2 regions of the Mediterraneibacter sp. HA8405 genome follow, and region 2 is predicted to be linked to the other one. Evidence: a T-box and tRNA genes for the amino acid it is inferred to sense, from the RefSeq annotation. Region 2 holds a T-box; the other holds one or more tRNA genes.
What was found. The T-box of region 2 lies ahead of tyrS (tyrosine--tRNA ligase). A T-box ahead of a tRNA ligase gene usually reads a tRNA of that ligase, here a tRNA-Tyr.

Region 1: it encodes a tRNA-Tyr, which carries the amino acid that the T-box ahead of tyrS (tyrosine--tRNA ligase) is inferred to sense. The anticodon was not compared.

The regions. Positions count from the first base shown of each region.
Region 1 covers NZ_CM148758.1:613,034-616,297, forward strand. The annotation lists rRNA gene AC0QUU_RS02905 (23S ribosomal RNA) at 1-1,376, shown strand, start outside; tRNA gene AC0QUU_RS02910 (tRNA-Asp) at 1,457-1,530, shown strand; tRNA gene AC0QUU_RS02915 (tRNA-Val) at 1,536-1,608, shown strand; tRNA gene AC0QUU_RS02920 (tRNA-Tyr) at 1,623-1,704, shown strand; tRNA gene AC0QUU_RS02925 (tRNA-Thr) at 1,712-1,784, shown strand; tRNA gene AC0QUU_RS02930 (tRNA-Met) at 1,819-1,892, shown strand; tRNA gene AC0QUU_RS02935 (tRNA-Phe) at 1,926-1,998, shown strand; tRNA gene AC0QUU_RS02940 (tRNA-Lys) at 2,050-2,122, shown strand; gene AC0QUU_RS02945 (aminotransferase class I/II-fold pyridoxal phosphate-dependent enzyme) at 2,489-3,264, shown strand, end outside.
Region 2 covers NZ_CM148758.1:27,105-30,368, reverse strand. The annotation lists gene AC0QUU_RS00125 (transposase) at 1-662, shown strand, start outside; T-box leader at 928-1,174, shown strand; gene tyrS (tyrosine--tRNA ligase) at 1,326-2,549, shown strand; gene AC0QUU_RS00115 (flavin reductase) at 2,660-3,178, shown strand.

The sequences.
Region 1 (3,264 bases), 590 kb from region 2:
TCAGGCAAATCCGGTACACAATCCGAAGACGTGACGCGGACCGAAAACAAGTAGGGAAGCACGTGAGCTGACTGCCAAGAAAAGCCGCTATTGTTTGCAGGGTACCCGTACCGTAAACCGACACAGGTGGATGAGGAGAGAATCCTAAGGCCGACGGGAGAAGCATTGTTAAGGAACTCGGCAAAATGACTCCGTAACTTCGGGAGAAGGAGTGCCTCGAGAGAGGCCGCAGAGAATTGGCCCAAGCAACTGTTTAGCAAAAACACAGGTCTATGCGAAACCGAAAGGTGAGGTATATGGGCTGACGCCTGCCCGGTGCTGGAAGGTTAAGGGGAGAGGTTAGCGCAAGCGAAGCTTTGAACTTAAGCCCCAGTAAACGGCGGCCGTAACTATAACGGTCCTAAGGTAGCGAAATTCCTTGTCGGGTAAGTTCCGACCCGCACGAAAGGCGTAATGATTTGGGCACTGTCTCAACAATGCACCCGGTGAAATTGAAATACCAGTGAAGATGCTGGTTACCTGCGCCAGGACGGAAAGACCCCATGGAGCTTTACTCCAGCTTGATACTGGGATTCGGTATTGCATGTACAGGATAGGTGGGAGGCTGTGAAGTGGTGACGCCAGTTGCCATGGAGCCAATGTTGGGATACCACCCTTGCAGTACTGGGTTTCTAACCAGCAGCCGTGATCCGGCTGGGGGACAATGTCAGGTGGGGAGTTTGACTGGGGCGGTCGCCTCCGAAAGGGTATCGGAGGCGCTCAAAGGTTCCCTCAGAATGGTTGGAAACCATTCGCAGAGTGCAAAGGCAGAAGGGAGCTTGACTGCGACACCGACGGGTGGAGCAGGTACGAAAGTAGGACTTAGTGATCCGGTGGTATAAAGTGGGATTGCCATCGCTCAACGGATAAAAGCTACCCTGGGGATAACAGGCTTATCACTCCCAAGAGTTCACATCGACGGAGTGGTTTGGCACCTCGATGTCGGCTCATCGCATCCTGGGGCTGTAGTCGGTCCCAAGGGTTGGGCTGTTCGCCCATTAAAGCGGTACGCGAGCTGGGTTCAGAACGTCGTGAGACAGTTCGGTCCCTATCCGGCGTGGGCGTAGGATATTTGAGAGGAGCTGTCCTTAGTACGAGAGGACCGGGATGGACTGGCCGCTGGTGTATCTGTTGTTTTACCAAGAGCATAGCAGAGTAGCCAAGCCGGGAAGGGATAAACGCTGAAGGCATCTAAGCGTGAAGCCCCCCTCAAGATGAGATATCCCATAACGACAAGTTAGTAAGACCCCTTGAAGACGACGAGGTAGATAGGGCAGAGGTGGAAGTGCGGTAACGCATGGAGCTGACTGTTACTAATCGGTCGAGGGCATAACCAAAGCGGGAATAGGTGAAGATGGATGGATTGATTCTTTGTATGTAGTTTTCAGGGTATATATATCCTGAATAATTGGAAAATGGCCCAGTGGCTCAGTTGGTTAGAGCGCCGCCCTGTCACGGCGGAGGTCGAGAGTTCGAGTCTCTTCTGGGTCGTATGTGGGGTCTTAGCTCAGCTGGGAGAGCATCTGCCTTACAAGCAGAGGGTCACAGGTTCGAGCCCTGTAGGCCCCACTTAAAAAATTTATGGATGGGTTCCCGAGTGGCCAAAGGGGGCAGACTGTAAATCTGTTGCAAGTTGCTTCGGTGGTTCGAATCCACCTCCATCCATTTATATGCCGATGTGGCTCAATTGGCAGAGCAGCTGATTTGTAATCAGCAGGTTATCGGTTCAAGTCCGATCATCGGCTTTTGTCTTTTAAAAAGAAGACAAAAATTTAATATCGCGGGGTGGAGCAGTCTGGAAGCTCGTCGGGCTCATAACCCGAAGGTCGCAGGTTCAAATCCTGCTCCCGCAACTTACACACTGCATATATGCGGATGTGTCAAATGCCCAGATAGCTCAGTTGGTAGAGCAGAGGACTGAAAATCCTCGTGTCACTGGTTCGATTCCGGTTCTGGGCATTTTTCTCTGCAATAAATTACAAAATAGCTGGAGAAAACAAAACTGAATAAGGGCGTGTAGCTCAGGTGGTAGAGCACTTGACTTTTAATCAAGTTGTCCGGGGTTCGAATCCCCGCACGCTCAGTAAATATTACGATTCCGGGGAAAGCGATTCCCCGGTTTTTTATTTCAGAAACAGAAGATTTATATTTTTTCTGCTGCTCAAGCTTTATTCATTAAAAATATAATAAAAAAAGCCGGAAGCAAGGGCACCCGACTGAGAAAAGAGGAAATATATTGTAAAAAAGCATTACTGCTTTATTTGCCTATAATATAACCAGAAAATGTGAGAAGTATGTGTCGTTTATATAAAAAAGAAGTTAAGATTTCTAAAAAATTGTGGTAAAGAAGTAATAGGGGGGATGAGGAGTTCAGTAGATCAATAGAGTAGTAAAATACATGCGGCTGTGATAAAATAAGAAAAATCAGGGAAAAAGAAAGGTTTATGATATGGAATACTTATATGAGAAGCTGATGAAGTATGCTTCATCTGATTATTATGGCTTTCATATGCCGGGACATAAACGGAATAATATAACAGACGCAGATCTGCCGTATGAGATTGATATTACGGAGATTGAAGGGTTTGACGATCTGCATCATGCAAAAAGTATACTGAAAGAAGCTGAGGGACGGGCAGCCGAGACCTTTCATGCAGATGAGACCCATTATCTTATTAACGGCAGTACAACAGGGCTGTTGAGCGCGCTGCTGGGCTGCACGGAGCGCGGAGACAGGATTCTGATAGCAAGAAACTGCCACAAATCGGTGTATAATGCTGTGTTTCTTAACGATCTGCATCCGGTATATATTTATCCGGAATATGTGCCTGGAACTGATATGAACGGAGAGATATCCGCAGAACAGGTTGAATTAATTTTGGCGGAATATCCGGATATTCGGGCGGCAGTTCTGACTTCACCTACATATGACGGTGTGGTGTCAGACGTGAGGAAAATTGCTGAAGCAGTGCACAAAAAAAATATTCCGCTGATTCTTGATGAGGCACATGGAGCACACCTGGGATTTCATCCGTATTTTCCGGAGAATGGAAATCAGCTTGGAGCAGATATAGTGGTTCACAGCCTGCATAAGACACTTCCTTCTCTTACTCAGACAGCGCTTCTACATATGAACGGGAGTATCGTTAAAAGAGACAAGGTAAGGAGATATCTTCATATGCTGCAGTCCAGCAGCCCTTCGTACGTGCTTATGGCAGGAATGGA
Region 2 (3,264 bases):
AACAGGATTGTGAGACCAAAGCATTTACCCGATTGGCAGGACGGATCAAGAAAAGATTTCCCCGGCTGCCGATCCTGCTGCTGGCAGACAGTCTGTATGCATCAAAACCGGTTATGGATCTGTGCAGGGAATATAAGTGGGAATTCCTGATCCGGTATAAAAAGGGAAGTATTCCGAGCATAGCGGAAGAATACGAAAAGATACCGGAAAAAGGGAAAACAGAGAAAGCCGAATTCGTGAATGATATTGATTATGATGGCAAACCGGTACACGTATTAAGATATCGGGAAGAAAAGGCTGGAGAAACAACAGAATTCCAATGGCTGAGCAGCATAAGGATTACCAAAGGGAATGCGGAAAAGATGGCGGAAACGGGAAGAAAGCGCTGGAAGATAGAGAATGAAGGATTTAACCGGCAGAAGAACTGGCAGGGAAGCATTACCCATACATGCAGCTGGGATGACCAGGCGCAGAAGAACCATTATCTGATGGCACAGATCTCGGATTTTGTGAAACAGTTGTATGAGTATTATTATCTGGAGAAGAATGGGATCAAAAAGAAGCAAAAAAATATATCTTCTGATTTGTTAGCCAGCTTTGGACGGCAACTAACAAAAGAAGATATATTCCCAGTTGATGAAAATACACAGTCATTCAACTGAGATAAGTATAGCAAAGGAAGTGGTGCCTGCCAAGAGGAAAATGAACTGAATTATCTACAAAAAGAGGAAATTCGGTCATCAGGGCCTTAAAAGTGAATAAGTTCGGAAGAAAAACCAGTGTTGTGGATAACTTATTTTTTCTTAGAAATTCATTGGCATATGGCAGGTAAATATATTTTTACCGTTTAAAACTGACAAAGAGAAAACAGGCTTGACAAACGGCGGGGGATAGTCTAATATCTCTCTGTAAGAACAGAAATATAAAACAAACGCTGTGAAGGGAAGAAGTAGCAGAATACCGCGAAAACAGAAAGCAGCCGGCTGATGAGAGGCGCATGATACGGTTTTGTGAATACATCCCGGAGCTTCACACCGAAAATCAGTTTATTGACCAGTAGGCTGTGACGTGAGTGCACGTTACCGCACAGAGTGCTGATTTAGGCACTTACAGAGCCGGACAGTGTGAGCTGCCCGGAAAACAAGGTGGTACCGCGGTTATATCCGTCCTTATTGTCAGACAGTAAGGACGGATTTTTTGTTACGTCAGACGACTTCGGCGAAAGGGGACGGACCCTTTTTCAAAGGGGTCCGTCCCCTTTCAGCGAAGTTGTCTGACATTTTGGAAAATCACAAACGGGAAAACAAGAAAAGGAGAGAAAGAAGATGGGAATTTACGAAGAACTTCAGGCGAGAGGGCTGATCGCCCAGGTTACGGATGAGGAGGAAATCCGGGAGCTTGTTAATAATGGAAAGGCTGTTTTTTATATCGGCTTTGACCCTACGGCGGACAGCCTTCATGTAGGCCATTTTATGGCTCTGTGTCTGATGAAGCGTCTGCAGGAGGCGGGCAATAAGCCGATCGCGCTGATCGGCGGCGGCACGGGATATATCGGAGATCCTTCCGGAAGGACAGACATGCGAAGCATGATGACACCGGAGCAGATTCAGCACAACTGTGACTGTTTCAAAAAGCAGATGAGCAGGTTTATCGATTTTTCCGAGGGCAAAGCTCTTATGGTAAATAACGCGGACTGGCTGCTGGATCTGAATTATATTGAACTGCTCAGAGAAGTGGGCCCACATTTTTCTGTTAACAGAATGCTTGCCGCAGAGTGCTACAAGCAGAGGATGGAGAGAGGATTGAGCTTTCTTGAGTTCAACTACATGATCATGCAGGCATATGACTTCTACGCATTGTTCCAGAAATACGGCTGCAACCTGCAGTTCGGCGGAGACGATCAGTGGAGCAACATGCTTGCCGGAACAGAACTGATCCGCAGAAAACTGGGCAAGGATGCAGGCGCTATGACGATAACCCTGCTTCTCAACTCAGAAGGAAAGAAGATGGGAAAAACCCAGTCCGGCGCTGTATGGCTTGACCCGGAGAAGACTTCTCCTTTCGACTTCTACCAGTACTGGAGAAATGTGGCTGACGCCGATGTGCTGAAATGTATCCGCATGCTTACCTTCCTTCCGCTTGAAGAGATCGATAAGATGGATTCCTGGGAAGGAGCGCAGCTGAATACGGCAAAAGAAATCCTGGCATTTGAGCTGACCAAGCTGGTACACGGCGAGGAAGAAGCGAAGAAAGCCCAGGAAAGCGCACGTGCGCTGTTCAGCCAGGGAAATGCGGCAGAGATGCCAACAGCAGAGCTGACAGAGGAAGATTTCAAAGATGGCAGCATTGATATTTTATCCATGCTTTCCAGAAGCGGTCTGGTGCCGTCAAGATCTGAGGCAAGACGTGCCGTACAGCAGGGCGGCGTTACCGTGGACGGTGAGAAGGTAACCGACATCAGTGCATCTTACACAAAAGACGCGCTTTCAGGAGACGGAGTCATTCTCAAAAAAGGAAAGAAAAACTTCCGAAGAGTTATAGCAAAATAATAGCGTTTCAGCGCCGGCATACAGGGACAGACGCCCGGATGCCGGCGCTGACGTAAAAAGCAGAGATATAAAAAGCAGAGACATAAAATGCACAGACAGGAGGAGATATTATGGCATTTCGTGAAATCAAAGCAGAGGAGCTTCAGTTCAATCCCTTTACAAAAATCGGAAAAGAATGGATGCTGGTCACAGCCGGCGACGAGAAAAAGCACAATACCATGACTGCAAGCTGGGGCGCCATGGGCGTTATGTGGGGCAAAAATGTAGTAAGCGTATACCTCCGTCCCCAGAGATATACAAAAGAATTTGTGGATGCGGGTGAACTGTTTACAGTGTCTTTTTATTCCGCGGATCACCGCGGCGCTCTGAATATATGCGGCACAAAATCAGGCCGGGACTGCGATAAGGAAAAAGAAGCCGGACTGACTCCGTATTATACAGATGGAACAACAGCATTTGAAGAGGCAGATATGATCTTTGTCTGCAGAAAAATGTATGCTCAGCCAATGGGACCGGAGTATTTTACCGAGGACTGGATTGACGGAAAATGGTATCCGGATAAGGATTATCATGTGATGTACATGGCGTCCATCGAGAAAGTTCTGGTGAAAGAGGACGCCGGGAAATAAGAATTGTCCGGAGAAACACAGGGCAGAAGACCCGGGATCCGGGAAAATGGAAAAAAGGAAGCGGCTTTTCAGGAGAAAGCCGGCTT